DNA from 3 places in the Shewanella sp. M-Br genome. Region 2 is predicted to be linked to each of the others. Evidence: predicted binding sites of a transcription regulator. Region 2 holds the regulator's gene; each other region holds the start of a gene.

Region 1 (10,501 bases), on a different contig from region 2:
GCCGAGACGATAAGTCATGGCTTCAATCAGCACAGGCGCATTATGCTCAATCGCATAGGCACGGGCTTGCTGAGTTGCCGCTAACACGGCCAACATGTCATTGCCGTCAACACGAATCGTGTGCATGCCATAACCCACACCGCGACTCGCAATACCGTTACCGGCAAACTGCTCTTCGGTGGGAGTTGAAATGGCGTAGCCATTGTTACGGCAGAAGAAAATCACTGGGCATTTCAGTACCGCGGCCATGTTTAGACCGGCATGAAAATCCCCTTCTGATGCAGCGCCTTCGCCAAAATAACAAACCGCGACTTTGCGCTTACCTTGCATTTTTAAGCTGTAGCCCACACCCGTCGCCTGCGGGATTTGTGTCGCAAGAGGTGAAGAAATCGTTTGATAATGCAATGCCGCACTGCCGTAATGGATTGGCATTTGGCGACCTTTACCGAGATCTTTCTCGTTACTGAACATCTGATTCATAAACTGTTCAGTGGTAAAGCCGCGATAACGCAGCGCCGCATGCTCACGATATTGCGCGAGGATAACATCTTCTTGATCGAGTGCGGCCACACTGCCGACAATCGCCGCTTCTTCACCCGTACAGGTCATGTAGAAGCTGATGCGTCCTTGACGCTGGGCGCCAAGCATACGTTCATCAAGTACCCGAGTGAATACACAGGTATCGTAAATTTTAGTGGCTAAGGTTTCATCTATCACAGGCAAAACCGCGGTTTCATAAGTGGTGCCGTCGGCTTGTAGAATTCGAAGGATAGGAATGTGTAGCGATGCCTTATCCAAGAAGCCGACACGGTGCACTGTATCAGTGTTGTGTGTTGCTTTGCTCATATTGTGCTCTTGTTATCTCATTACGCACCAAAGCGTTTTGATGCGTCTGTTTATACGAATATGCCCGACGAACATTACGTTAACGTAAACTACCTATCAACCATTGGCATAGCTCAAACCACAAGTTATCCCTGCCCCGCATGTATATATTGCTTTACAAGCCTAACGCACGTCCGCATTCACGGCAGGGATCAGGCAAATCACAGTGCGATTGCCAATAGGCACTTTGGCATTAGGGAACACGACAGACTCAAACTCATGCTCCACTTTAATTTCTTGCCCACCTTCCCGCGCTAAAACAAAGCCCTTCGGGAAAGATCTGAAGTTTTCGACATCAGTTGCGAAGGTAAATTCAAAATCATCGAAATGTTTATTGATGACGCGGCACACTTGGTACAAGTTAACCTTATCGGCATCAAATGCATCCAGCTCCAACGGCTTAGCGGTGATCAAGCGCATGAACATTTCATGGGTGGCGATAAAACGCGTCATGTCGTTCTGCCCCATGGGATACACTTTGCCAAGCTCAATGGTAAAGGCATCGGCACCGTAGCGTTCAGAGGAAAAATAGCTGAAGGTCGTGGTCGGTTCATGGTGGAAAAGTACTGTATCGACGCCGCTTGCGGCTAAAAACATAATTTGCTCGCCGCTAAAGGCGCGCCCAGGACGATAGGGATAGATAGCGAACTTTTCATGCTTCGAGGCGCGCATCGCCGTGTGCAGATCATAATGGATGCGCTGACGTCCATCGGCAACCGCAGTATAAAAACGATCGACATAGGCTTCGAGTTTTTTCGCGCGTACTCGCTCAGGGTTCACTAACCCTGGTGGATTGGAATGCTCACCACTAAATAGACGATTCATGTTTTCGTCAATAATCCGCGTGCCGTTATTAATCGCTAATGGGTTACCAATGAGAAATAAAGTGCGCTGCTTTGCGATGATCTTTTGCTGTAGAAGTTGTTTAATTAAGCTATTGCAGAGTTCAATGGGCGCGGTCTCGTTACCGTGAACACCGCAGGAAAGCACAATATCTTTTCCTTCATTCTGTATTGGTTCGAAAACAATAACACCGGTATCCCACACTTCCACTTGAGTATGATCGCCTAAGTTAAATGAAAATTCGCCATCGAACTGTTCAGGATGGGCTAAGGTGAGCGCTAAAAAATCCTTTGAATCTAACAGAGCTTGTAACACAGAATTCTCCTTATAATGATGTGTAACAGTATTGGCGCAATAGCATAAGTACAGGCAGTAATAACCACTTAAGCATTTATCTCACCGCGGTTAGTCTCACTCGCACCTAAAAAACGGCTTCAATACTAACACATGTTTTTAGTGCTGTTCTCAGACATTTATTGCCGTAGGACCCAGTTTTAAGCGGAATGACATTCAACTAAGCTGATTGTTAAATTCTTAGGACATTCCCTAAGAATTTCCCATGATAAATATTCCAGCTTGAGGCTTGCTTTTGCACTCAAGTTTTATCACAATCCTTAGCCATCTAGACTTCTATTGGATTTAATTATGGCGTTAGCAACCTTTGGTGCCGGCTGTTTCTGGGGCGTAGAGTATTTTTTTAGACAAGTGAACGGCGTATCGAATGCCACCTGCGGCTATATGGGCGGCAATAATGCGGCGACGAGCTATGAAGAAGTCAAAAAAGGCAAAACGGGCCATGCCGAAGTGGTGCAAGTGGAATTTGACCCTGCCCTTGTCAGTTATGAAAACTTGCTCGATGTATTTTGGAAAAACCACAACCCAACGAGTCTGAACATGCAAGGCGGAGATATTGGCACCCAATATCGCAGCACCATTTTCTTCCACGACCGTGAGCAAAAAGTGGCCGCAGAAGCCTCAAAGTTAGCTTTTGCCCGCTCAGGTCGTTGGGGATTGCGCCATATCGTGACTGAAATAGTACCATTACAACAGTTCCATGTGGCAGAGGAATATCACCAAAATTACATTGATAAGAATAACTTACCGAGTTGTCATATCGAGTACTAAATACAGTCAAATCAGCATGAGATCAACTACTCATAACTGACATTAGACACAAACAAAAACGCACTCAAATCTGAGTGCGTTTGTTTTTGATACTTTATAAACCTACTGCTGCATTAAGCGTTCAGCGCCTTATCAATTAATGCCTGCGCATCTTTGATGATTTCAGCTAAATGCTGCTCACTGATAAAACTCTCGCCGTAGATCTTAAATAACGCTTCCGTGCCCGATGGACGCGCCGCAAACCAACCATTCGCCGTAGTCACTTTGATGCCACCAATGGCCGCATTATTGCCCGGCGCATGAGTTAACACGTTTTCGATTGCCTCACCCGCAAGCACAGTGGCATTTAAGGTTTCTGCATTCAATAACGCAAATTTGGCCTTGTTTTCAAGACTGATTGGGCTATCGATACGCTTATAGAAACTTTGGCCAAATTGTTTTACTAGCTCTTGATGGCGTTGACCTGGAGTTTTACCTGTCACCGCAAGAATTTCTGCGGCAAGTAACCCTAAAATGAAGCCGTCTTTATCCGTGCACCACGTTGTGCCATCACGGCGTAAAAATGCCGCGCCAGCGCTCTCTTCACCGCCAAAGGCGATGGTGGCTTCGGCTAAACCATCGACAAACCACTTAAATCCCACAGGCACTTCGAGTAATTTTTTGCCGTGGAAAGCACAGATTCTATCGATAAGCGCACTCGATACTAAGGTTTTACCTATTGCTAAGCTATCGCTCCAATCCGGTCTGTGCGTCAGTAAATAATCGATAGCGACCGCAAGGTAGTGATTAGGGTCCATCAAGCCGGTACCAGGGCAGACAATGCCGTGACGGTCATAGTCAGGATCGTTACCAAGGCATAAATCATAAGATTCTTTATGGGCGAGTAACCCTGCCATCGCATAGGGAGACGAGCAATCCATGCGGATTTTGCCGTCTTTATCCAGCGGCATAAAGCTAAAGCTTGGGTCAACTTTATCATTAACTAAGGTGATATCGAGCCCATAACGCGCGGCAATCGGAGCCCAGTAGAAAATCCCTGAACCACCGAGCGGGTCCACACCGATACGCAGCTTAGCGTTGGCAATCGCCTGCATGTCGATGACATTGTCTAAATCAGCCACATAAGGCGTGATCAAATCAATGGCGTTGACATAGCCTGATGCCAGCGCTTCGGCATACGCTAATTTTTGCACGCCAGCTAACGCTTGGCGCAAGTAATCATTGGCCCGCGATTCAATCCAAGCGGTGATATTACCTTCGGCCGGTCCACCATGGGGTGGATTGTATTTAATCCCACCATCTTGAGGCGGATTGTGGGAAGGCGTAATGATCAAACCATCGGACAATGCCGCACCCGTAATATTGGCTTCGCGATTGGCGCAAATCACCCCATGGGAAACCACTGGCGTTGGCGTAAATCCGTCGTTCTGTTGGATTTTCACTGTGACTTTATTTGCCGCCAGCACTTCAATGGCCGACAAATAGGCCGCATAGGATAACGCATGGGTGTCAATCCCAAGGATCAGCGGCCCATCGATATTTGCCGATTGACGGTAGTCCACCACAGCTTGGGTAATCGCCCAAATGTGTTGTTGGTTAAAACTGCCATTGAAGGCGCAGCCTCTGTGCCCAGAAGTGCCAAAGGTGACGCGTTGTTGTACGTCATCCATATTTGGCGTGATGCTGTAATAATGGCTCATCAGTTTTGGAATATTGACCAGATCCGTCTGATTAGCGATTTGTCCTGCCCTTTGATGTATTGCCACCTATGGCTCTCCTGCACTCAATTACAATTAGAAAAAGTAGAAAAATGTCGTACTAACTTGGCTCATCCGCGGATTAAACGCGCTCGGCGATACCCGCTGCTACTGTCGCATCACAACCAAATTGCACTAAAACTTCCGATAAAATAGTGCGTTTCTTGGCGGTATTGTTGTTACTCGTTACCCAGAAACCACTTGCACCAATTTCTTTTGGGTTAGCCGAAGCACTCGCTTCGAGCAGTTGCTCCTTAGAGCGAGCAAAATACAAACGATCGCGCCCTTGGATCTGCAAAATTTGTGAGAATTGCTCTGGGGCTAATTGATACAAACTTTCGAGCAAAAACAGAAAACGACCTACTGCGCCTTTTTGCTGCGATAACTGATGTTCATCGACTAAGCGACTAAAATCATTCACTGCTGGCACTGTTTGCGCCGCGATGGGCTGAATAGGTTCAGCTTCAAGGCTCGGTTGGCTAATCGCCAAAGGCTGGGGTTGTTCGACCGCATCGACGGACAGGCCGAGTAATCGACGAAGAATGTCAGAGGCGCTCTCACCAATACGTTCTGTTTTGCTGGCAATATGACGATAGAGCTCTTCATCAACTTCGATATATTTCATAACCTTAATTATCCTTTGTTATTCGACAGGCTTAACCGAAAAAAGTGTACCACAGCGATCGGGGCAGATCATTGCGATCGGTTAACAGTGTATCCATGTCTATCAATCTGATAAAGCGTCATTATTCTAAAAATGCGTGAAATAGCACAGCAAACTAGCAGATAACAAGCAATTGCCGAAAAAGCGCCCAAGTTAATTGCCGCATATACGCTAAAGTAGCAACTGACTTGTCAAGCCAACGGCATTAAGGGCACAATTCGCGCCACGTTAAGCTAAACATATTCAACAGGAATCACCATGAACTTTGTTTCTACAGGCCAAGGACCCGCAGTACTCTTGATCCACGGCTTGTTCGGCAACCTAGATAACCTCAAAGGCCTAGGACAAGTATTAGAAAGCCAGTATCAGGTTATTCGTGTCGATGTGCCCAATCATGGTTTAAGTGAGCATTGGGATGAGATGGATTACCCTCGCCTCGCCACTGCCATGGTTGCATTACTCGACGAACTGGCTATTGAACGCGCCCATATTGTGGGTCACTCCATGGGCGGTAAAATCGCCATGGCGACGGCGTTAGCTCATCCAGAGCGCATTATCAGCATGGTGGCAGCCGATATCGCCCCGGTCGCCTATGAGCCAAGACATGAGTTAGTGTTTGCCGCATTAGCAAGTCTGCCCTTAGAAGGTCATACCGACAGACGGTTTGCCCTAAACCACTTGATTGACAAAGGTATCGACGAAGCCACGGCGCAGTTTTTACTCAAAAACCTGCAACGTACCGACACTGGCTTTCGTTGGAAGCTGAACTTAAGTGGTCTAAAAGCTTGTTATCCCAATATTATTGGCTGGCATAATCAGGCGCCAAATCCAGTACAAAGCTATAGCGGCCCGAGTCTATTTATTCGCGGCGGTGACTCGAATTATGTTACGAGTGAACACAGAAGCGCTATCATGACGCAATTCCCTGCGGCGCAAGCGAAAACCCTCGAAGGTTGCGGTCATTGGTTACATGCACAAAAACCCGCCATCTTTAATCGAATTGTGTCTGAATTTATTGACAAACAAGCAATGTAAATCAGCAGCAAACTCGACCTAAAGCATATGGCAGCCGCCATCTTGATGTGATATATTCGCGCCTCTTTTGGCCTTAGAACACTCTCGAGGACTAAGAAAGTATGTTATCTCAGTACATGGAACAAATTGAAACCATCGGCCTGAACCTGTTTTTTGCCTCGATATTTTTCTTTATCGGCATGGCCATCCACGATGTGCTTAAACAAGGTAACGTGCCGAAATTTGGTCGATTTATTGTTTGGTTAGTGTTATTTCTCGGCTGCGCCGGGTTTATTGTAAAAGGTATTATCCAGATCACTTGGGAAGGCTCAGGGATCGGTTAACAATAAGAACATGGCAAAAGAAGCGACAGACAGAACCACCATTGACCTTTTTGCCAATGAAAAGCGCCGGGGCCGCCCACGAAGTAATCCTTTGTCCCGTAGCCAGCAGCTTAAGGTCAACAAACGCAATCAAATCCAGCGCGATAAAGCCAACGGATTAAAGCGAATAGAGTTAAAGGTGTCACAAGATTTGTATGACGCCTTGAATGAGCAGGCATTGGCCAGTAACATCAGCCGTAGCCAGTTAATCGAATTAATTCTTCAGCAACAAGTTGAATGCTGAACGAGTACCAGCAAGATTAACCTAATAAGTGAACTAGACATTAAAGGATAGACAATGGCAACTGTAGGTCTTTTTTTCGGTAGCGACACAGGTAACACCGAAGCTGTAGCCAAGATGATCCAGAAAAAACTGGGTAAAAAAATGGTTGAGGTGAAAGATATCGCCAAAAGTACCAAAGAGCAGATTGCAGAGTATGACTTGCTGCTGTTCGGCATCCCGACCTGGTATTACGGTGAAGCGCAATGTGACTGGGATGATTTCTTCCCTGAATTAGAGCAAATTGATTTTACTGACAAACTTGTCGCTATTTTTGGTTGTGGTGATCAAGAAGACTACGCTGAGTATTTCCTTGATGCCATGGGCATGGTTGGTGATATTGTTCAGGCCCGTGGTGGTATCATCATCGGCCATTGGCCAACTGCAAGCTACAATTTTGAAGCCTCTAAAGGTCAAGTCGATGACGACCACTTTATTGGTTTAGGTATCGATGAAGATCGCCAGCCAGAGCTGACTGAAGAACGTGTTGATGCTTGGGTTAAGCAAATTTACGAAGAAATGTGTTTAGCTGAATTAGAAGATTAATTCTGTTAACCATTTGATTAAAGCGGCTTAACGCCGCTTTTTTTATGCATATATTTCTGACTAAGAATAACGACATACCACACTCATGAGCAACACACCTCGCTCCAATCATTGGGATATTTTTTGCACCGTCGTTGATAACTACGGCGATATTGGCGTCACTTGGCGTTTAGCCAAACAAATAGCCAATGAGTATCAGATCCCTGTTAATTTGTGGGTCGACGACCTCGCAAGCTTCTCCCATATTTTACCGACACTCGATCCACTAAAAGCCACTCAAACCTTCAATGGTGTGAATATTATTCATTGGAAAGAGCCTTTGCCTGTAGCGTTTTTCGCAGGAGCAGTGCTCATCGAAGCCTTTGCCTGTGAACTCCCCGAACAGGTAAAAGCGCAGCTGGCTTATTTACATCAGAACGCCCCAAAATCTGTACCTGTTTGGCTGAATTTAGAGTATTTAAGCGCAGAGGATTGGGTTGAAGGCTGCCATGGTTTGCCATCGTTACAGGCCAATGGTTTGAAGAAGTATTTCTACTTTCCCGGTTTTAGCGCCAAAACGGGTGGACTCATTTGCGAGCAAAAGTTGTTTACCGAGCGTGATGCTTGGCAAGCTGATACTGCCAATAAATTGCAGCTTTTTACTAATCTAGGTCTTAAGGACATTCAGGCACAAGACACAGTGATTAGCGTTTTTAGCTATGAGACCGAGGCGCTACCCGCATTATGTGAGTTATGGCAGCAATCGGCAGAAAAAATCCATGTGCTGCTCCCAAAGGGGCGTAGCTTAAACAGTCTGACACATTTACTGCCCTGTGAAATTGCCGATCTAGTGCCGGGTCAACAGATAAATCATGGTAATTTAACCCTGCACATTTTACCTATGACAGACCAACAGGGGTTTGATCGCCTGCTCTGGAGCTGTGATTTTAATATCGTGCGCGGTGAAGATTCCTTTTTACGTGCCCAATGGGCCGCAAAACCCTTCATTTGGCACATTTATCCCCAAGAAGATGATTATCACCTCGTAAAATTAGAAGCTTTTCTCAAACTTTACTGCGATAATCTGCCACCTAAAATTGCTTGTTATTGGTCTGAATTGAATCTCGCGTTCAACCAAGCACAGCAATCAGCCGTGAGCCTTCACTGGCAAAACCTTAATCCTGTTAATTTGCCCTTGTTGCATCACCATGCTAAACAATGGCCAATTAATGCATTAAATGCTGCAGATCTCGCTACTCGACTAGTTCAGTTCGTTAAAAACAGCTAAGATACTGCGCGAAAACAGAAAAATCTAAATATAGGAAATAGTGTAATGAAAACTGCTCATGAAATCCGTCCTGGTAACGTGATCATGTTAGATGGCAGCCCATGGGTTGTGCAGAAAACTGAAACAACTCGTTCTGGCCGTAACGCTGCTATCGTTAAGTTAAAGTTGAAAAACTTACTGCTTAACTCTGGTACTGAAACGACTTTCAAAGGTGAAGATAAGTTAGAAGACATCATCCTAGATCGTCTTGACTGCACATATTCTTACTTTGCAGATCCTATGTTTGTATTCATGGATGCAGAATACAACCAATACGACGTAGAAGCTGAAAACCTAGGTGATGCAGCGGCTTATATCGTTGATGGTATGGAAGAAACTTGCCAAGTGACTTTCTATGATGGCAAAGCTATCTCTGTTGAAATGCCAACTACTATTGTACGTGAAGTGATCTACACTGAGCCTTCAGCTCGTGGCGATACTTCAGGTAAAGTGATGAAGCCTGCGACTATCACTGGCGGTGGCACAGTAAGTGTTGCAGACTTCGTGAAAGTAGGCGACAAAATTGAAATCGACACTCGTACTGGTGAATTCAAGAAGCGCGTTTAATCGCCCTTCTCGTTTCCAGACGAAGAAAAGCCAGTGCTTGCACTGGCTTTTTTGTCGCTATTTTTTAGTCACTCATTTTTAAGACTCTTGAGTCATTGAAGGGGTTAAAACTTTTATAAGTAATAATTCCCTTATTCATAAAAGCGTTAGCATTGCGGCCCTAAGAAACGTCGCTCCCAAGCCCCTATCTCACTCAAATAACTTTGGAATTCAATTTCCTTCACCGATACAAAGCCAGTGACAAAATCGTCCCCGAGTAAGCGTCGTGCCGAATCACTTTGGCGCATTTGCGTTAACGCAGCTAAAAATGTCTGCGCGAGGTCATGGCTGCTCTCATAAGCGCTCCCAGTTTCTGGTGCACTTGGCGATAATTTTTCTTCTATTCCGGCAAGGCCCGCTGCCAAAGATGCGGCAATCATCAGGTACGGATTAGCATCGGCACCCGCAATGCGATTCTCTACCCGTCTCGCCACTGGAGCACTTAATGGCACACGTAGGCCAGTGGTGCGATTATCAACGCCCCAACTTAAATTAATCGGCGCTTGACTGCCGGAAATGTAACGTCTAAATGAATTGATATTGGGTGCAAATAACAACATTAAATCAGGTAGATACTTTTGTAATCCGCCGATGTAGTGGTGAAAACGGTCAGTGTCACTACCATCAGCATGGCTGAAAATATTATGACCTTTATCATCGACGACACTTTGATGTAAATGCATAGAACTGCCGGGTTGACCCGCTATGGGTTTCGCCATAAAAATTGCATTCAAGCCATGTTTAATGGCGATTTCTTTCGCCACGTATTTAAACATAAAGGCTTGATCCGCTAAGGCCAGCGGATCGCCATGCACTAAGTTAATTTCATATTGCGATAGCCCCATTTCATGGATCCAAGTATCACCTTTAATCCCAATCGCATCGATAGCGGCATTAAACTCATCCCAAAATGGTGCGAGTTCATTGAGCATATTCATGCTAAACGCGGATTGACCATTTTCAGCTCGGCCACTTTTTGAAATGGGCGCCTGATACGGAACACTCGGATCGGTATTCGCCTCCGTAAGATAAAACTCAATTTCAGGGGCCACCACGGGTGTTAACCCAAGGGCTTGGTAACGGGCCAACACA
Region 2 (10,501 bases):
TTTACTAAACGGGCAAACTGTTGATCCGGTGTCATCTTCTTTCTCACAAAATGGTGTCTGTAACCTTGGTTAATTTGGCGCTGGCGTTGTCGCTGATCAGGCTAATAATGCGTTCAAATTCGCTCAACTCTTCGGCACTGATCCCGCCTAATAACTCACGGCGCACTTGAATAATCCGCGCTTCCATTTGCTTTAAAACATCTAATCCCGCTGGCGTCAGGCTCACAATCCTTGCCCGCTTATCTTTGTCACAACAATGACGCTCGACTAGACCTTGCTCTTCTAATTGCCCTAAGGTGCGCATTAACGAAGCCAATTCAATTTCTAAGGCATCGGCCAACACTTTTTGGCTAACACTGTCGCCTAAACGCAGCAGTTTCCATAGGGCAGTCCAACGGGGATGAGTTAATCCTAAAGGTGCCAGCTCAACATCGGCCACGGTACGCCACAGTCGATGCAGACGGCCTAAATGCTCCGCCAGTGATAACTCTTTTAGTCGCTCTAATTCTTTTTGCATCTTGCTCACCCACTTAGTTAGCGTGCTAAGCATTATACTTAGTTAGCAGGCTAAGTAAATATTTAGGTCACAAATAGATCTGTGTCCAAGGGCACGAAACGAGCGTAAGAGGGAATAAATAACTTAAAAAGGTTCGCTCCCTCTCAAATCTTATCAAGTTGTATCTCTATAATATCAAAAGGATAAATTGAGTTGATTTGCACATGAATTGGAGGCTGTTTTGATAAATCTAAAAATTAGTACGAGGATCGTTATTGGGATCTGTCTATTACTGTTAACAGTAATGAGCTTTATCATGCCGCTCGTTCTCTCTGAATTCAGTCGCCAAGTTGCAGAATCCGAGCAAAGAGAACTCCATAAGATCTATGAAACCGCTGTTGCCGAGATAGCCTCATCGGGCAAATTAGCCGAAGCAATGGCAACCATCATCTCACTCACGCCAGAAGTTCAAAGCACCTTTGCAACAGGCGAGCGTGATGAACTCACCGCCCGTACCTTACCTATATTTACCCAACTTAAGCGCGATTTTGCGGTTCAGCAATTCCAATTTCATAGGCCACCAGCCACTTCTTTTCTACGCTTGCATCGTCCCGAAAAATTTGGCGATGATCTCACCAGCATACGCAAGACCATAGTTGAAACAAATAGCCAAAAGCGCCCTCTTTATGGCTTGGAATATGGAGTGGAAGGATTAGGTATTCGTGGTTTAGTTCCAATGAGTTACAACGGGCAACACACAGGATCAGTTGAGTTTGGCATGTCCTTCGGTCAACCCTTTTTTGATAATTTTAAACAAGCCTATCAAGCAGAAATTGCCCTCATCTTGCCAGATGATTCTGGATATAAGTTATTTGGCGCTACATTCACGCCTGATACCCAAGCGACAGATGAACTCAATAACGTCATGCAAGGCCATGAAGTCATACGCACTATTTCCTTAAATAACAAAACCTACGCCCTGTATCGCAACGCCATAAAAGATTATTCAGGAAACGTATTTGGGGTACTCGATATTGCGATGGATAGAACCCATTCAGAACAAGCGATAGCGGATATTCGCCTTAAGTTGATCCTTATCGGTTTAGTGGCTCTGGTCATTGGAACTGCCATTGCTTGGTTTATTGCCAAAGGCATTACTCGCCCTATCGCTGAAACCACCCAAGCCATGAATGATATAGCTAAAGGTGAAGGCGATTTAACCCGCAGAATCGCGGTAAAAGGTAAGGATGAAATTGCTGAATTATCGATGGCATTCAACCGCTTTGTAGAAAAAATTCACAACACAGTTTCCCACGTCGCCGACTCAACAAGCCTGCTCGCCACCTCTGCTGAAGAAATGTCGAGCATTACGCGGGAAACCCAGAAGATGGCGAGTCGTCAGCACCTCGAAACCGAGCAAGTTGCCACCGCAATGAATGAAATGGCCGCAACGGTACAAGAAGTTGCCCATAATGCGACCGATGCGGCCGATGCAGCCAATCATGCCAATGACTCAACCGAACAAGGCAAATTGGTTGTACAAAAAGTGGTAACCACTATCGCCATACTGGCCGAGGAAATAGCCACAGCAGCGAGTGAAATCAATGAATTAGAGCGTAATACCGCTGAAATCGATTCTGTACTTGTAGTTATCCGTAATATTGCCGACCAAACTAATTTACTCGCACTCAATGCGGCAATTGAAGCCGCAAGGGCGGGAGAACAAGGTCGAGGGTTTGCAGTCGTTGCCGATGAAGTACGCACTCTGGCGAGTCGCACTCAAGCATCTACGACGGAAATTCAGCAGATGATCGAAGCGCTTCAGCATAAAGCTAAGTCTACAGTCAATGCGATGGAAACCAGCACCCGCACCACCCAAAGCTGTGTATCCCAAGTTCACCAAGCGGGTGAAGCACTCGAAGCCATTACCCATGCGGTTTCCACCATTAGCCAGATGAATATCCAGATCGCCAGCGCTGCAAATGAGCAATGTGCGGTTTCGGCTGAGATTAATAAAAATGTTAATAACATCAATGATATTGCGACCAATGCGACAGATAGTGCGGTACAAACCGCACGCGCTGGCGATGAACTTGCCCAACTCGCAGCCCGTTTAACAACTTTATTAGCTCAATTTAGAATTTAAACAAAACGCCGCATTCGCTGCGGCGTTTTTATTAGCTTATTTTATAAAGTTTTATTTAGGACGCACGCCTAAAGTGTGGCAAATCGCGTAGGTCAATTCGGCGCGATTTAAGGTGTAGAAATGGAAATCCTTCACACCTTCGCGGGACAGCACTTTCACCATGTCGATGGCCACGTTTGCCCCCACCAATTGGCGTGTACCCGCATCGTTTTCTAGGCCGTCGAATTGCTTATGTAACCAATTCGGTAACGACACATTGGTCATGCCCGCGAAACGTTTTAGCTGGGTAAAGTTAGTCACAGGCAAGATGCCCGGCACGATTTCAACGTCGATACCGGCGGCAACGCAGCGATCACGAAAACGCAGGTAAGATTCCACATCGAAGAAAAACTGGGTAATAGCACGGCTAGCGCCCGCATCAATCTTGCGCTTAAGGTTGATCAAATCCGCCTGTGCATTACTCGCATCGGGATGCACTTCTGGATAGGCCGCAACGGAAATATCAAAGTCAGCCACAGAGCGCAGTAAACGCACTAAATCCACTGCAAAACGGGTTGGCTTTGGGCTGCCCGCAGGTAAATCACCCCGCAGTGCCACTATGTCACGAATGCCCGACTTCCAGTAATGCTTAGCCAGTTCTAATAACTCTTCATCGCTGGCATCCACTAAGGTTAAGTGCGGCGCGGCAACGAGGTCGGTTTCCTGTTGGATACGTTCAATCACGCCATGGGTGCGGTCGCGAACACCAGAGTTAGCACCGTAAGTCACAGACACAAACTTAGGATTCAGCGGCTCTAAACGACGGATAGAGTTCCACAGTATCTGTTCCATTTCGGGGGTCGATGGCGGGAAAAACTCAAAAGAAACATTAATATCGCCATTTAGCTCAGACAAGCTTTGGTTTAGCGATTGTGAATGTTGTGCGTGATGAAAAGCCATGTGTATTTCCTCAACCGCCCTTGGCGCTACTCTTTGCTAGTATGAATTATTTCAAATGGACGTTTGGACGTCTATATGTCCATATACTAGAGAAACTGAGATGTAAGTCAAGCCCAAAAATACCCATAAACCGCATTTAATCTCGGTTAATTCGATAGATTTATTCTAGCCAATAAAAAAGGACTCGAATGAGTCCTTTAAGCTGCTGAATTTCAGTCTACTCTTGCAAGAGATCGCGACAGATCTGCGTCAGATCCGACTGCACCGCCGCCGCTGTCACTTCGCGTCCGGCGCCCGGTCCACGGATGATCAGCGGATTACCTTGGTAGAAGACACTGCGGATCACAAACACATTATCACCAGGGGTTAAGTTGGCGTAAGGGTGATGGGTATCGATCCACTGCAAACCCACTTCGGCCTTGAGCTCTGGGCCGCTGTTGTCTAAGGATGCCACATATCTGAGCACCTTATTTTGCTCCGCCGCCGCACCATACTGTTGCAGCAGATCAGCATCTAACTCGGCAATGCGGGCAAGAAATTGATCTAAGGGAATATCGGCCAAATCGGCTGGCACTAATGAGCGTAATTCAATATCTTCGAGCTCGATTTCAAGGCCAATTTCACGGGCCAAAATAAGCAGTTTACGCTGCATATCTCGGCCGGAGAGATCGTCGCGGGGATCGGGTTCAGTAATACCTAAGCCTCTGGCTTCAATCACTAATTCAGAGAAAGGCTTGCTGGTGTCGTATTTCTCAAACAACCAACACAGGGTGCCGGAGAAAATCCCGCCCACGGCTTCAACGCTATCACCGCTGTTACGCAGATCATTTAACGCATGTTGGATAGGCAAACCTGCGCCGCAACTGGCGTTATAGCGCCAAAATAAACGACGATTACCCAGTTGCTGCTTTAACTCACGGTAGAAAGGCAGTGGTCCCGAACCAGCGAGTTTATTCGCGCTCACCACATGTATGCCACGCTCGAATAGCTCTGGATATTGCAGCGTCAAACTAGCGCTAGCACTGATATCTAAGGCCACCAGCTCATCGCAGTTAACCCGTTCTAATTGCTCGAACAAATGCTCGTACTGCCAAGGCGTTGCTTCAGTATTAAACTCTGTTTGCCACGCGGCAAGATTAATGCCAGTGGATTTAATCAAGGCTTTACTCGAACTAACTAAACCAACTAACTCAACGCTAGCTTCGAGTTCATGATCCAGTGATGGCGATACCGACTTAAACAGATCAATCCAAGCCTCACCGATATTACCCACACCGAGCAGCAGGACGCCAATGCGTTTACGCGGCCCAGCGCAGCGACGGTGGACTTTTTGGGTTAACAGATTCACCTGTGACTGAGGCACTAACGTCACTAAACTTAAATCACCACTGAACAAAGGTTTAGCATCACGGCTCAGTAAACGGGCAAAGCTGCGACGATAATGTTCGGCGTCGGCACTCACTAATGCGACTAAACCAAAATCTGTATTGATCTGCTGATCGCTGATCCCGAATGCTTCTGCCTCGGCATCGAGTAATCTTTGAACTTGTTTTTGATTCTCAGCGGTATAGGCAAGTTCAACTCTTTGATGGGCAGAGGTCCAATGGGCCAATGGCGTTAAACCCGCGGCAATCAATAAATCTAATAAACGAGTTAACGCCCCTGTGAGTTTAAAGCCGAACAGGACAACAGCATTGAGGTTAGTCAACACAGGCGCGCTCGCCGACGAACTGTGGGGCGCGATTAAGGTAAAGTCGGTGTGGGACGCATAACTTGAACGCACCGCTAAGCTCACTTCGGTATTGAATAGCGGCTGCAAAGTGCGCGAATGCAATACTGGCGAGCCCAAACGCGCTAGGCGATCGGCTTCGGCAAGTGACATGCTTTTTAGTAACTTGGCATCGTTGATTTTATTAGGATCGGCGTTGAACACTCCTTCCACATCGGTCCAAATGGTCACGCGCTCGATATCGGCAAGGCTGGCAATCAGGCTGGCACTAAAATCTGAACCATTACGGCCAAGTAATAGGGTATCGCCACGCTCGTTAGCACAGATAAAACCTGTGATCACTAAGCGTTCATTGGGATGCGCGGCTAATAGGGCTTGTACTTTAGCGCGGGATTCTTGTACCCGAATTTGCGGCACAGCGGCTTCATCGGCCACTAAAATTGAACAGGCATCCACATGGCTTGCCGCAACGCCAGATTCGCGCAGCAGCGCCGCCATTAAACGTGCCGACCAACGTTCGCCAAAGCTCACCACATGGTTGATTTGATATTCGTTGCGCTCGTCTAAGGACAACAAGCTGATGAGTTGCGCTTTATCAGTGGCCAAACGCTCACGCAGATCGCGGGCTTGTTCATTCGACAACAACTGCTCAATCAACCCCTGTTGGTAGCTGATCAGCACTTGTAATTCTTCTTGCCATAGCTGACCCGCATCACGCAGCGCTAATAATTTATACAGGAAATTCGTGCTTTTACCCGCCGCAGAGACCACCACGAGATCATCACTATGACCGTGGGTTAACAGGATATGGGCGACTCGGCGATAACAATCGGCATCCGCTAAACTGGAGCCACCAAATTTATGTAAGTGACAACGTGCCATCTATTATTCCTCTACTGACAAGCCGCAACGGCGGCTAATCCTGCTTGAATATCTGCAACTAAATCGGCGGCATCTTCAATACCCACCGATAGACGCAATAGGGTGTCCTTAATACCAGCCTCGAAGCGCGCTTGCGGCTCCATGGCTCTGTGGGTCATAGTGGCGGGCACTGCCACTAAACTTTCGACGCCACCTAAACTTTCCGCCACGCTAAATAAGCTGAGTGCACCTAAAAAGGCCACGACTTCGGCCTCGCCGCCTTTGAGCTCAAAGCTCAGCATAGCGCCAAAGCCCTGTTGTTGCTTGGCCGCAATGGCATGACCAGGGTGATCCGCAAGACCAGGGTAATAAACTTTGCTCACCACAGGACTTTGCGTTAATACCTCAACAATGCGCTGGGCATTGGCTTGATGTTCACGAATTCGCACCGCTAAGGTACGCAGGCCGCGCAGGGTCAGATAACTGTCGAAGGCTGACCCCGTTAAGCCTAGAGTGTTCGACCACCAATGTAAGCTTTCACCGATTTGCGCGTCTTTAGCGACCACTGCGCCACCGACCACATCGCTGTGACCATTGATATATTTAGTGGTGGAGTGGATAACGATATCCGCGCCTAACAATAGGGGTTGTTGCAATATCGGCGATAAAAAGGTGTTATCGACCACCACCAGCGCGCCGACCTCATGGCTCGCCTTAGCAATGGCTTCGATATCTACCACACGCAATAACGGGTTCGATGGGGTTTCGAGCCACACCATCTTAGGATTCTGCGCAATGGAGGCGGCTAACGCTTGGCTGTCGGTTTGGTCGACCACAATGAGCTTAAACTGGCCTTTCTTCGCCAAGTTGGTAAATAAACGGTAGGAACCACCATAGCAATCATGGGGCACAACTAATAGGTCATCAGGGCCGAGCAAAGTGGTCACTAAGGTGATGGCCGCCATGCCAGTGCACGTCACTATGCCAGTGGCGCCCTTTTCTAATTGGGCTAATGCTTCACCTAAAATGCAGCGAGTTGGGTTGCCTGAACGACTGTAATCGAATTCGCGGGGATTTTTATGACCATCGAAGGCGTAATTAGTCGACAAATAAATCGGTGGCACAACTGCGCCATATTGAGTATCGCTTTCGATACCCTGACGCACTGCCAGTGTGGCTAATTGACGCTCTGCCATGGGTGGACTCCTAAATTCGGTAGACTGATAGAGATGTCTGGACGTCTAAATGTACCTAAGCCCAACGCCATCGTCAATAGGCGTGAAGACGTTTAGACGTCTGAACATAAAGAAATCTGTTTGCAATCACAAAGAAATAGTAGCAATAATTTGACTGTTCTTTGTAAGGGTTTAAAATCTGCCCCGAATTTAGCGTTATAACAGGTGAGTCAATGACTGAATGGAATGGGGAATACATCAGCCCCTATGCTGAACATGGCAAGAAGAATGAACAAGTAAAAAAAATTACTGTGTCTATTCCGCTCAAAGTGCTTAAGGTCCTCACGGACGAACGTACTCGTCGTCAGGTCAATAATTTGCGTCACGCCACCAACAGCGAGCTGTTGTGTGAGGCATTTTTGCACGCCTACACTGGCCAGCCATTGCCCAACGATGAAGATCTGTCAAAAGATAACCCAGACAGCATTCCCGCCGAAGCCAAGTTGTTGATGGATCAAATGGGAATCGAGTGGGAAGACATGGAATAGCGACTCGTCGCTTTCAAAGTCATATCACAGTGCTCATCAATAGGGATCGTTAACGATCCCTTTTTGTTTATACCCAAGCGACTTCAAACTTTAAATTTCACCATCTTGAGTTGGTTTGGGATATAGGAAATCCTATGTTTTCTATGATAGATCCACAGACACTCGCCTTAGCCTCGCTGGTCGTGTTTCTGGGCGCCTTAACCCAAAGTCTTATTGGGTTTGGGCTTGCGGTTGTCGCCAGTCCTTTGCTGTATATCGTCGATCCACAACTTGTACCTGCGCCTGTTATTGCTATGGGTTTCTCCATCGCCCTGCTGACCTTAGTGCGTGAACGCGGTCACTTAGAATTCAATGGCTTGCAATATGCGCTCATAGGCCGCGTGCCCGGTGGTTTTATCGGCGCGAGTTTATTGCTGTTTGCGCCTCAACCCATACTGGGTTTATCCATCGCCGCCATTGTAACTGTCGCAGTGATCCTCAGCCTGAATAAATTCAGCCTGCCAGTGAATAAGAAAACCCTCTTCAGTGCGGGTGTGGTTTCAGGGATCTTCGGCAATATCGCCGCGATTGGTGGCCCGCCGATGGCGATTTTGTTGGCAGGCAAAGATGCCTCGCAGTTTCGTGCTGCCCTGTCGGCCTTCTTCATTTTTAGCTCCATGATTGCATTGGTCATTTTAGCGATCACTGGCTTATTAGAATTAAAACATCTGTGGCTGTCGTTGATGCTGCTCCCCTCAGTGATTTTAGGTTACTTAGTCGCAGGACGATTAGTGGGCCGTGTCGATAAAGAGAAGACAAAGATGGCGACGTTAGTCCTGTGCAGTATCAGCGCCTTAGTGCTAACGGTGAAGTCGGTTATCGAGTTATTACCCCAATAAGCGTCCTGCTTGTATTGGCAAATCATCTGAAGATTCAAACAATAAAAAGCACTGACATTGCCAGTGCTTTTCTTTATCTATCAATATCTAAAGCCAGCTTACACTCAGCTTAAATAGCTTTGCCCTGCGTACACAATAAAGTGTCTTAGAGCGAGTACGCCGGTTAAGCTCGCGCAGGCAACCATGATCATTGCGCCCTTAGTGTGGCGAGTCGCGGCGGGTAACAGCATAAACAGCAATGGAATACCAAAGCCAATTCCGACAACACCTATCCAGAACACGCTTGCCCATAGCCCAGACGTTAACGATGCTAAGGCCGCAGCAGCCGCGCCGCCCTTAAAGTACAAGGCGCAGAACAACATGAACAGGAACAGAATTTCAATCGCCATCACAGGCAATTCTAAACCGTGCATCTTCACTAAGGTTTTGTCGTGGCTGTCCGTCTTAAACATCAGCAACGCCAGTACCGCATTTGCCGCAGCGCCCGCCGATAGACCTGACACTAAAAACAGCGCAGGCAGTACCGCAGTGTTGAGCATAGGGTAAGCATTCATCGCCGAAATTAAGAAGCCAGTGTAAGCCCCCACGCCAATGGCGAGGACAAACAACAATACTTCAATCAGCTTTCGAAATGGCATAAGTAACTTAGCGATAGGCGCTAGGAAACCTAAACCCCATTTTGGTAAGTCATCCCGCAGCACAATAATGGCGTACGCAAAAGCTAAGGGAGAATACGCCAGCAGCGCCAGCACCCCGATTGCCATCACAGACTGGAAGTTATAGTGAATTAAGATCAACCAAAAGTGGAATGGTTTGGTTAAGTCAAACACTAAACAAGCTAGACCTAAGCTAATTGCTACAGGCCCAATAATGGCTGCCGCCTTAAGAATGCTGCTTTCAGCTCCCGCGCTGAGTTCCTTATTCGCCCAGCGCAAACCAATGCCAATCAGTAAACTGCCCGCGGATAACCCCGCCATAAACAGGTAAACGGCGATGACCCAGTGCCAAGTGACAGGATCATATTGCGCCATGTCGCCCCAAGTATTGTTCATAATCAAATCCCCCCTCTTTTGGTAGGAACGCGATATACCCTAGGTTTAGTGCCCAAATGGGTTTTATCTTGGTAAGTGATTTTAGTGTTGAGCATGATGGCCACTTCACTGCGTGGATCATTGGCATCACCAAACACTAAGGCATCGGTTGGACACACAGTCACACACGCTGGCTCTTCGCCCCGCGCTAAACGCGTATCCTTGCAGAAGTTACACTTATCCGCCGCCTTGGTTTCTGGGTTCATAAAGCGCACTTTATAAGGGCACGCTGCCACACAGTACATACAACCGACACACTTCTCGGTATGGATAGAGATAATGCCATCTTCACCCACATAGGCCGCGCCTGTTGGGCACACTTTAACGCAGGGTGCATCTTCACATTGCTGGCAAGATACCCTGTGATATTTGAAATGCAGATTGGGCATCTCACCAAAGGGGCCTTCCACACGCACTTGCAGACGAGTTACGCCTTCGGGTACGCCATTTTCACTGCGACACGCCACGTTACAAGCTTGGCAGCCGATGCACTTATTCTCGTCGTGCACCATTACATATCGTTTATTCATTTAAGCCTCCGATTAGCGCTTTGCCAGCGTGACGCCCGTGGTGTGCACTGTCATGCCACACACAGGAGCAGTAACATGCGGCAGTAAGTTACCGCAGTGGATACCTTT
Region 3 (10,501 bases), on a different contig from region 2:
CACCGGATCTGATTCTGCCGTGCAACACTGCCATCGACAGTCTTATCGATACAAAAATGTTGGCCGAGTTACAACAACTGGGCATTGATCATTGAAGTCCGTCCTCAGTTAGCTTATAACACCACTTCTATTTGGTTTGAAGATCATCCATATGTCTAAAATTACTAGCTCAACCCTGTTGAAATACAAACAGGAAGGTAGAAAATTCACGGCACTGACAGCCTATGATGCCAGTTTTGCCAGCGCGTTCGATAGCGAAGGTGTCGATGTGCTGCTGGTCGGCGATTCTTTGGGAATGGTTCTCCAAGGCCATGACGATACCCTGCCCGTCACTACTGCAGAAATCGCTTACCATACTCGCTGTGTTCGTCGCGGTATAGAACGTGCCCTGCTGATCGCCGATATGCCCTTTATGAGTTACGCCACGCCAGAACAAGCTATGGTCAACGCCACTGAGTTAATGCAAGCTGGCGCGAACATGGTCAAAGTCGAAGGCGGACACTGGTTACTCGAAACCGTCACTAAGCTCACCGAACGCGGTATTCCTGTATGTGCCCACTTAGGCTTAACGCCTCAGTCGGTTCATGTGTTTGGTGGTTTTAAAGTGCAAGGCCGCGATGCCGAAAATGCCCAGCGCATCCTCGACGAAGCTAAGGCTTTAGAAGCCGCGGGGGCTCAACTACTCGTAGTGGAATGTATCCCTGCGCCTCTCGCTGCGGCGATCACTCAAGCCTTAACGATTCCAGTCATTGGAATTGGCGCAGGCGCATCGACTGATGGACAAATCTTGGTGATGCATGATGTGTTAGGTATTTCAAGTGGTTACATTCCACGTTTCTCGAAAAACTACCTAAAACAAACCGGTGAAATTCGTTCTGCGGTACGTGCTTATATCGACGAAGTTGCCCAAGGAACCTTTCCTGGCGAAGAACACACTTTTAACAAATAACAGATTTATGCAAGGTAAGGCTCAATGATCACTAGCGCCCATATTGATGATATTCGCACTCAAGTGCGTGCATGGCGTGCCAAGGGCGAAACTGTCGCCTTTGTGCCGACCATGGGCAATCTCCATCGGGGACACATCACCTTAGTGAAAGAAGCGGCTAAACGTTGTGATCATGTGGTGGTATCGATTTTCGTCAATCCAATGCAGTTTGGCCAGAACGAAGATCTCGATGCCTACCCACGCACACTCGCCGCCGACAGTGAATCCCTCACCGCCGCGGGCGCTGAGTTGCTGTTTACCCCAACGCCAGCCGTGATGTATCCCAAGGGCTTAGCGCAACAAACCTATGTTGAAGTGCCAGGTATTTCAGATCTGCTCTGCGGCGCTAGCCGTCCGGGGCATTTTCGAGGCGTTGCGACTATCGTCTGTAAACTATTCAACATAGTACAGCCCGATGTGGCACTCTTTGGCAATAAAGACTATCAACAGCTATTAGTCATTGAAACTATGGTTGAAGACTTGTCATTACCGATTGAGATTATCGGTGTTGATACCATACGTGAGGACTCAGGTTTAGCCATGAGTTCGCGCAATGGTTATCTCACCGCCGCAGAAAAAGCCGCTGCACCAGCATTAAAACAGGCGATAGATGCTATGGCTGCAGGGATCAAACAAGGTCAGAGTGTTGATGCTGTCACCGAGCAAGCGAAAGTCAGTTTAATTGCGGCTGGCTTTACGCCGGATTATCTGGAAATTCGTCATGCCCACACGCTTGAGAAAGCACAGAGCCAAGACCAAACCTTAGTCATTTTGGCCGCAGCCTATATAGGTAAAGCGCGACTTATCGACAACTTAAGGTTCGATCGCTAATCTCTTAAGCGTTATCAATAAATAAAAAGGAGCACTCGCTCCTTTTTATTTACCCAATGCTCGACCAGAAGCTATTTTCTTCTTTAGAATCAATCCCAGCGCCAAAAATTTGAAGCGTCAAAAAACTGGTTTTATCCCTAAATTTACGCCATAGTATGATGCAGATGTTAATTTAAGGTAAATGATTAGCGGCAGACATTGACGAGTGAATTTGACCTTCTAATGATGCATGGCTAATCCTTTAATTTATTGGGCTTAACAGCCGGTTAAGCCTAATAAAAAACGGTTATAAAGGCATAATAATATAAACGTCATAATCATTATTTATCATGCTTAATCAAACAATTAAATCATAATAGCTATGCAAGTGTACAAAGGATTTGTGGCCTCATGGCAAGACTGATACTCACCCTAATTTGTGTTATTTTGCCCACTGCAATACAGGCAAATACCATTTATAAATGCCGTAAAGATGACAAAATTGTCTTTAGCCAAACCGCTTGTCCGCAGGAATTTAGCCAACATAAAATCGAATACCAGTTAGGGATAACGACTGAAGTAGACTCTGATAAAAGGGACATTCCTGTCGATCCCTTACACACTCTACTGAATAGCCGAACCATTTCTAAAGAAAAATTATTGCAATTACTCGACGGCGAGATATATCGTCTTAAGCAGGAAAATAGCTATTTTGAAATTCTGCGCGCCAGTGAATTGCAGAAATTAGAACGTAAACGTTATTGGCAAAATAAAGAGAAAACCGATCCTGAATACATTAACGAAATGGACGATATCAATACTCGCTTCAATGCGTTAACTGTGAGTAATAACAGTGCGATGCAACAACTGGAAGACCGTAAAAGCCAAATCAGTACCGAAGCATTCCATGAAGAATTAAATAAACCAGAAAAGCACTGATCTCGCATAAAACAGTAGTATTAATCTTTTCTCTACCCCATTAAAGAATTCAATCATAATAATGGTTAATTTTCCGCTCACAGTAATGTCCCTTTGTTTAACCTAGGATTCATTACCGCAAGGACAAGAAGCCTGTTGTTGCACACAGGGTAAATGACATAGGTTGCTACAGTTAATTAAACTCCTCAGCAGTTTCTCGCTGGCACAAACGCGTGCTTTTTTATCAAGAAAATGCAAACGCGATAGTCGATGTATTTCCCTTCACTTGTTATTGCATTGTTTAAAAATCAAATACTCGCTTCACAACAAATACGACTTAACTACTAGGACAACTAGGCTAGACCCCTTAAATAAAAACACATCAATAAACATATAAAATCTATTTAATCAATACGATATAAATATAGCTATCATTTACCTTCCGTTAATCCTTTCTAGAATAAATACCCGTTTGGCCAATTGCGACATATTAACGGGACTCGTATCTTCAGGTCTGAATTTGGGATGCAAGTTGCTTTAAGCAGCCCAAGATATTTGATGCAAGGAGTCACCCGTGCCAAATACCTCTATACGCTTTTTGGTGCCGCTGATCTTGCTCTGTAGTTGTATGACTTCAGCACAAGAGCTGCATGTCAACGAGTTACCCGTAACCCTTCAGGCATTACTGGAACGTTCCGGTCGCGATAACCTTATCGAGCTGGTTCAACAAGGCACTGCCAACCAAGGATTACTGTTCCAGTCAGGCAGCGATAACAAGGCCGATGTAACACAAGTGGGCAATGATAACGATGCGCTAATCACACAGATTGGTTCAAACAATGAAGTCCAACTACTGCAAGTCGGCAGTCAAAATACGGCTTCAGTGACACAAATTGGCAATGACAATCTCGTGCAACTGAACCAACTAGGAAGCGGCAACTTTTCGATTCAACAGATTGCGGATGGTGCTGCAATCTCAATAACTCAATATTAAACAGGGAGCGTCACATGAAATCACAAGCTAAAAAATCACTTATTGCTTTGGCCATTGCAACAGGTTTAAGCGGTCAAGCTTTTGCTGCCAGTACAGTGAGTGAAATTAGCGTAGTACAGTCAGGTCAAGCCCAAGACACTTTAGTCTCACAAACGGGTGGCCTTAACGCTGCAGCGGTTGTACAAACAGGTAGAGATCAAACCGCAACCGTCATCCAAGACGGTGTGTGGCATGAAGCGGCTATTAATTCAACGGGTGATGATAACAAGGTCCAAATAACGCAACAAGTTGACTGGCATGTGGCAAGTGCAAATGTTTTAGGTGACAACAACAATGTAAATGTGTCGCAAGATGGTTTCTTTAACCAAAGCAGTAGCGATGTTACTGGTAACGATAACACGGTATTCGTTAACCAATTAGGCGAAGTCAACGAAAGCCAAGTTGAAATCACTGGCGCTGAAAACAGCGTGTTTGTTGAGCAAGAAGGCGACGCAAACTTTGCAGTTTTTCGCGTTGAAGGCAGCAACAACGACGGTAAAATCACACAAATCGGTGACAACAACCAAGCGGGTTTAATCGCTCTCGACTTAACCGCTAACGTGGGTAACAACAACGACGTTTCTGTTAATCAAGCGGGTAACAACAACTTTGGCGCGGCTAAGGGTATTGCAGGCGACAACAACAAAGTAGACATGGTCCAAAAGGGTGATAACCATGTAGGCTTCGTTTACGCACTGGCGGGCAGCAAAAACGATATTTCAATGGATCAAAAAGGTACCGGCAACACGGCTTATCTTGCTATGACTACGGGTGATGACAACAGTGTCGATATTACCCAAAATGGCAGCGGCAACACTATCGGTGATACTTTAGTGGCCGATATCCAAGGTGATGATAACGATATTACTATCACTCAAAAAGGCGATGTCAACGGTGCAGAGTTCCAAGTATGGGGCGATAGCAACGACGTTGACTTGAAACAAAAAGGCGATGCGAACTTCGCAACCTTTGGTGCATACGGTACAGATAATGACTTCGATTTATCCTCTAAAGGCGATAACAACGAAATCATTGCCTTCGCTGATGGTGAAGATAACAGTATTGAAGTTAGCCAAGAAGGCGATGAGAACTTTGCTTATGTAGATGCCGTGGGAAGCGATAACGAAGTTGATGTTGAGCAAGATGGCGCTGAGAACGAAACATTGATTTCTGTTGCTGGCAACAACAATGCCGATGTCAGCGCACTTCAAAGTGGCGATCTTAACGTTATTGACCTGATTATTGAAGGTGATGAAAACACCGCGCAAATTACTCAATCAGGTAACGGTAACTGGGTAGGCGGCGATAACGACACTTCATTTGCTTCAAATTCATTTGGCGTTAGCGGTGACAATAACAGCCTGTCAATCACTCAAACGGGTAATGACAACTTAGTGTTAGGTTCTCAAGCGGGCACTAACAACAGCATCAACGTGAACCAATCAGGCAATATGAACGTTGCCACTGTAGTGCAATACTAGTCAATACTGTTAAACCACCACAGCTAAACTCTTTGGTGGTGGTTTATAAAAAGGGTGTTAAACAAAAAGCGGGAATGTTTAAATAAACATTCCCGCTTTTCTATGTTGATATGCTAGTAATCATTAACATTAACCACTCACAGCGAAAAGCTAACGACCAATATCTTTAACTGACTAACTGCACAGCTCAAAGTGAGTTTGATAGGTTTGCGCCCAACGTAAAAGCTCAACCCGATTACGAGACTGGGTCTTGCGGAAAATAGAAGAAATATGTGCCTTCACTGTATGTTCGCTGATACATAACCTATGAGCGATTTCTTTATTTCTCGCACCACTCGATACGAATTGAATGATAGTGCGTTCACGGGATGTCAGCATCTGCAGCATAGCTACAGTATCAGAGGGCATTTCATTATTACCTTCTAACTTTTGTACAACACGGCGGAACATTTTGCTTAGTAAAGTTCTATCGTACCAAAGTTCCTCTGCCACCATTTTACGTAAACCCGTTAACATCAGATCCATACGTTGATCGGCAAATAAAATACCTCGAATGCCGAGCAACATTGCAGATTCTTGGTCTAAGGAGTCACGCTCAACTTGATACAGCGCCACAGGAAAATGTGACACTAATCGCGAAGCTAACAGAGGTATCCCTTTGTTATCTAATGCTGAACCTTTTTGGGTGATCAGATAAAAACTACGGCGACTCTTGTCTAAATCCAGTTCAGCCGCATGCTTTACTATACGCGTTTTCAAACCAATGGATTCAGCGAGTAACGCTAAATGACATGGCGCGGCCATTTGGTGTAAAAAAACCAATTCATTAATTGTGCTCAATGACTCTCCTCCCTGAAAAGTATTCTCTATTGCAAAATGGTATGTTTGACTCGTCTTTTTAGTTAGATTTTTCAACATTCCATTAACCTAGTTAATTCTGACTAGTTAACGATTGAAAAACATCACCCAAATGTACTATTCCCTGTTTAATGCTAGTAGGTTCGACTAACTCACCACAATAAAATGGAATAACAGTCAAAAATACCGTTTTACTTGGCCAACGCCCAGCACCTAATACTTTCCAACTATGACGTTATCAATCCAAAGTTGCAACACAAAGAAAACACAATAACAACACTAAAGTATGACAACTCAATGTCATCACACTCACACCATATATTTCAGAGAAGAAAGTCTTACAACTCGAACAGAGAGCATCACCCACTTTTAGCCGCTAAATCCTCTGCTTGAGTCTCGCGATTTGTTTATCTTGAAAACGAGACAGTAAAGCTAACGCGACAATTGCACCAATGAGGGCAAGAAACATGTCAGATTGGGTATCCCATACATAGCCTTGAGTACCTAAAAAGGCTTCAGCCCCTTCGCCAGTTGCCACGGCAACCCACCATTCGATCAGTTCATAAAACGCCGAAAAAGCGAGCACAAAACAAGTGGCAAGAAACGCGCACCAAGCCCCAGGTTTGACAGCTTGATTACGCAACATAATTTCACGGGCGAGCATGGCTGGGATAAAACCTTGCGCAAAATGACCTACTTTATCGTAATTATTACGTTCTGAACCCATCCAATCGGCAATCATGTCGAATAACGGCACTTCAGCGTAAGTATAATGAGCGCCTACAAACAACACACAGCAGTGTATTAAGACGAGAAAATACACTAAAGGTGTCAGTGGAAAACGTTTGCGAGTAAAGAATAAAATCGGTACAGCAATCAATGCAGGCAAGGCTTCGAGCCACCACGTGAAAGGATCTGCGGGTTTTATCGCCGACCACACCAAAACTGAGAGGTAAATACCGCACCATGCGATTTTGTTATTCAATGTTTCTTCCTCTTATGCGATATTGTTCTAAATTTAGAATATTAACTTTAGCCATCTAGCCCTCCACACTGAGCAAAAAAAGTGCTACTTTGGTGGGTGAAGGTTGTGAGCATATCATAAGAAACATTTCTATTAATTAGAGGGTACCCATATCATGGCGAAACATTCGCTGGACAAGGATAAGATCAAGATCCTGCTGTTGGAAGGCGTCCACCAATCTGCGGTCGATGTATTTGAACGTGCGGGATACACCAATATCGAATACCACAAAGCTTCCTTAAGCGATGAAGCCTTACTTGAGTCCATTAAAGATGCGCATTTTGTGGGACTTCGTTCGCGTACCCAATTAACTGCTGAGGTGCTGAAACGTGCCGAGAAGTTAATCGCGATTGGATGTTTCTGTATTGGAACCAACCAAGTTGACCTTGCCACCGCCGAATCCCTTGGTATCCCAGTATTTAACGCCCCCTTCTCAAACACGCGCAGTGTTGCAGAACTCGTGATTGGCGAAATCATTATGTTGATGCGGGGTATCCCTGAACGCAACGCTATCGCTCACCGTGGCGGCTGGATGAAAACCGCAGCGGGCAGCTATGAAGTGCGTGGTAAAACCTTAGGTGTGATTGGTTACGGCCATATTGGTACTCAGCTTGGCATTCTGGCGGAAACCTTAGGTATGCGTGTCGTGTTCTTCGATATCGAAGACAAACTGCCACTAGGTAACGCACAACAAGTCCATTCGTTAGAACTCCTATTAGCACAAGCTGATGTAGTAAGCTTACATGTCCCTGAAACTCCACAAACAAAAGACATGATAGGCGCTGCCGAGTTTGCAGCAATGAAAAAGGGCAGCATCTTTATCAACGCATCACGCGGTACTGTAGTCGATATTGAAGCTTTAACCGTTGCGTTAAAAGAACGTCACCTCGCTGGTGCCGCAATCGATGTGTTCCCCGTTGAACCACAATCGAATGACGATGAATTTATCAGTCCCCTACGCGGTTTAGACAATGTTCTACTCACGCCGCATGTCGGCGGTAGCACGGCCGAAGCACAAGAAAACATTGGTATCGAAGTCGCAGGTAAGCTCGCTAAATACTCAGACAACGGCTCAACCGTTTCTGCAGTTAACTTCCCTGAAGTGTCATTACCAACCCATAAAGGCACCTCGCGCTTGCTGCATATTCACCAAAACCGTCCGGGCGTGTTGATCAAGATCAACCAAGCCTTCTCGGAAAAAGGCATCAACATCGCCGCCCAATATTTGCAGACCACCGCAGAAATTGGTTATGTCGTGATGGAAGTAGATACAACTCAAGCGGAAGAAGCCTTAGTTGAACTCAAAGCCATTGAAGGTACATTACGTACCCGCGTGCTGTTTTAAACTTTAAACTCCACTCGCTTTAAGCCTATCGACTAAAGCACACATATTAAGGCGCACAGATCATTCACAGATATGTGCGCCTTATGCTTTTGAGCCAACTGGAATTCCGTTACAATCTAGCCTCTCACATCGTCTTCATTTTCAGGATCTCGCTATGACTATTTCAGTTTCTACGCCCCATTGGGATCTGGACGCTACCTTGCCTCCACTTATGCTTGCCAACTTATCTCATTTGGGCCTCATCAAAGTCGTTGGAGAACAAGGCCGCAGTTTTATCCATGGCCAAGTGACCACAGACATCAGCTCATTAGCCGATGACCAATGGCGCTGGGGCGCGCATTGCGATCCTAAAGGTAAAATGCTGGCCAGTTTCAGAACCTTTGCCATTCAAGATGCACTCTTTATGTTGATGCCAAAGGATGCCATCGAGGTCGATTTACCCCAGTTACAAAAATATGCCGTGTTTAGTAAAGCCACCTTAAGCAATGCATCCGCGGAGTGGACTCTGCTCGGGGTTGCCGGTGAACAGGCAAGCCAATTCGTGAACAAACATTTTGGTGACATTCAGCAAGAGCTTACACTCATTGAAAACGGGGCGATTTTAAAAGACGCTGAACGTTTTATTTTAGTATTAACACCAGATGCCGCAGCGGCTTTAGTTGCGCAATCGGAACTGAGTGTATTTGACGCCAGTGCATGGCAAGCGTTAGAGATTGCAGCAGGTTACCCCAACCTTGCTGCCAGCCATGCCAGCCAGTACGTACCGCAGATGTGTAATCTACAAGCGGTTAACGGTATCAGCTTCAATAAGGGCTGTTACATGGGGCAAGAAACCATAGCACGCATGAAATATCGCGGTGGTAATAAACGCGCCCTGTATATTTTGCGCGGTCACACTAGTCTTCAAATCACCCTAGCATCAGGCCTCGAAATCGCGATGGAAGACAGTTTTCGCCGTGGCGGTCAAATCATTGAGTTTGTACAGCGTGGCAATCAAGTCTTGTTAACCGCCGTACTTCCTAATGACACGCCTAATGATACTCAGCTGCGTTTTGCCGACGATGAACAATCACATTTAACGATCCAAGCCCTGCCCTACTCATTAGATGAAGCGTAATGCTTTGATTTAATATGATGAGTATAAAATATTGAAGCAGAATAAAGGCGCCAATGGCGCCTTTATCTTAGTCAATGCACTTCGAGCATCAATTTTCTAAATAAGTATCTCGAATGGCAATTGCTTCTGGCAGGATTTGCTTGAACTCCTCCACCAGCTTAGGATCGAAATGTTTTCCCGCTTGATTTTCAAATAGCTCCATAGTTGCTTCAATCGTCCAAGCCTGCTTGTAAGGCCGTTGCGAAGTCAGCGCATCGAACACATCCGCAATCGCGGTGATACGCCCTTCAAGGGGGATTTCTTCGCCAACCAAGCCATTGGGGTAACCTGAACCATCCCACTTCTCATGGTGAGTTAAGGCGATACGACGGGCCATTTGCAATAACGGATCGCTATGTTCACCAATAATCTCTGCACCTATGGCGGCGTGCTGCTGCATAATTTCCCATTCCTGCGCATCAAGTTTCCCTGGCTTTTTCAGCACTGCATCGGGTGTACCGATTTTACCAATATCGTGCATAGGCGCCGCATTAAAAATCAAGTCACAAAAGGTTGTCGGTAAGCCGAGCTTTATCGCTAATATGCGGGCGTAATGACTCATACGCACAACATGTAGACCCGTCTCGTTGTCCTTGTATTCAGCGGCACGGCCAAGACGACGGATAATCTCGAAACGGGTTTCTTCTAATTCGTGAGTACGAACTTTAACTTGTTGTTCGAGTAGACGTTTTTGATCATAGAGCGCAAGATGCGTTTTAACTCGCGCTTTAACGACAGGCGCACTGACAGGCTTAGTAATGTAATCCACCGCGCCCAATGCAAAACCTTGGGCTTCATCAGCAATTTCAGATAAGGCGGTCACGAAGATCACCGGAATATGGCTGGTCAGCGGCTCTTGCTTTAGCAGCTTGCAGACTTCATAGCCAT

What was found. The regulator MetJ, encoded in region 2, represses methionine synthesis genes. The targets are predictions, from matches to a motif close to TAGACGTCTAGACGTCTA.
Region 1: msrA (peptide-methionine (S)-S-oxide reductase MsrA) is a predicted target of MetJ. The motif match lies at 2,344-2,361, and genes of this name have one in related genera.
Region 3: serA (phosphoglycerate dehydrogenase) is a predicted target of MetJ. The motif match lies at 7,122-7,139, and genes of this name have one in related genera.

What each region holds. Positions count from the first base shown of each region.
Region 1 covers NZ_BJBV01000009.1:164,770-175,270, reverse strand. The annotation lists gene AAA952_RS09920 (thiamine pyrophosphate-dependent dehydrogenase E1 component subunit alpha) at 1-846, opposite strand, end outside; gene astE (succinylglutamate desuccinylase) at 1,009-2,043, opposite strand; gene msrA (peptide-methionine (S)-S-oxide reductase MsrA) at 2,374-2,853, shown strand; gene pgm (phosphoglucomutase (alpha-D-glucose-1,6-bisphosphate-dependent)) at 2,967-4,619, opposite strand; gene seqA (replication initiation negative regulator SeqA) at 4,693-5,235, opposite strand; gene AAA952_RS09895 (alpha/beta fold hydrolase) at 5,533-6,309, shown strand; gene AAA952_RS09890 (DUF2788 domain-containing protein) at 6,411-6,632, shown strand; gene ybfE (LexA regulated protein) at 6,643-6,915, shown strand; gene fldA (flavodoxin FldA) at 6,970-7,497, shown strand; gene earP (elongation factor P maturation arginine rhamnosyltransferase EarP) at 7,583-8,764, shown strand; gene efp (elongation factor P) at 8,810-9,370, shown strand; gene AAA952_RS09865 (glutamine synthetase family protein) at 9,517-10,501, opposite strand, start outside.
Region 2 covers NZ_BJBV01000011.1:143,966-154,466, reverse strand. The annotation lists gene AAA952_RS11485 (HlyD family secretion protein) at 1-35, opposite strand, end outside; gene slyA (transcriptional regulator SlyA) at 44-517, opposite strand; gene AAA952_RS11475 (methyl-accepting chemotaxis protein) at 741-2,642, shown strand; gene metF (methylenetetrahydrofolate reductase) at 2,694-3,581, opposite strand; gene AAA952_RS11465 (bifunctional aspartate kinase/homoserine dehydrogenase II) at 3,799-6,192, opposite strand; gene metB (cystathionine gamma-synthase) at 6,204-7,367, opposite strand; gene metJ (met regulon transcriptional regulator MetJ) at 7,580-7,894, shown strand; gene AAA952_RS11450 (sulfite exporter TauE/SafE family protein) at 8,029-8,772, shown strand; gene nrfD (NrfD/PsrC family molybdoenzyme membrane anchor subunit) at 8,877-9,824, opposite strand; gene AAA952_RS11440 (4Fe-4S dicluster domain-containing protein) at 9,827-10,393, opposite strand; gene phsA (thiosulfate reductase PhsA) at 10,406-10,501, opposite strand, start outside.
Region 3 covers NZ_BJBV01000008.1:168,837-179,337, forward strand. The annotation lists gene folK (2-amino-4-hydroxy-6-hydroxymethyldihydropteridine diphosphokinase) at 1-95, shown strand, start outside; gene panB (3-methyl-2-oxobutanoate hydroxymethyltransferase) at 152-949, shown strand; gene panC (pantoate--beta-alanine ligase) at 974-1,819, shown strand; gene AAA952_RS08975 (DUF4124 domain-containing protein) at 2,210-2,737, shown strand; gene AAA952_RS08980 (curlin) at 3,291-3,710, shown strand; gene AAA952_RS08985 (curlin) at 3,725-5,230, shown strand; gene AAA952_RS08990 (helix-turn-helix transcriptional regulator) at 5,405-6,070, opposite strand; gene AAA952_RS08995 (DUF2238 domain-containing protein) at 6,465-7,073, opposite strand; gene serA (phosphoglycerate dehydrogenase) at 7,228-8,457, shown strand; gene ygfZ (tRNA-modifying protein YgfZ) at 8,612-9,574, shown strand; gene AAA952_RS09010 (response regulator) at 9,663-10,501, opposite strand, start outside.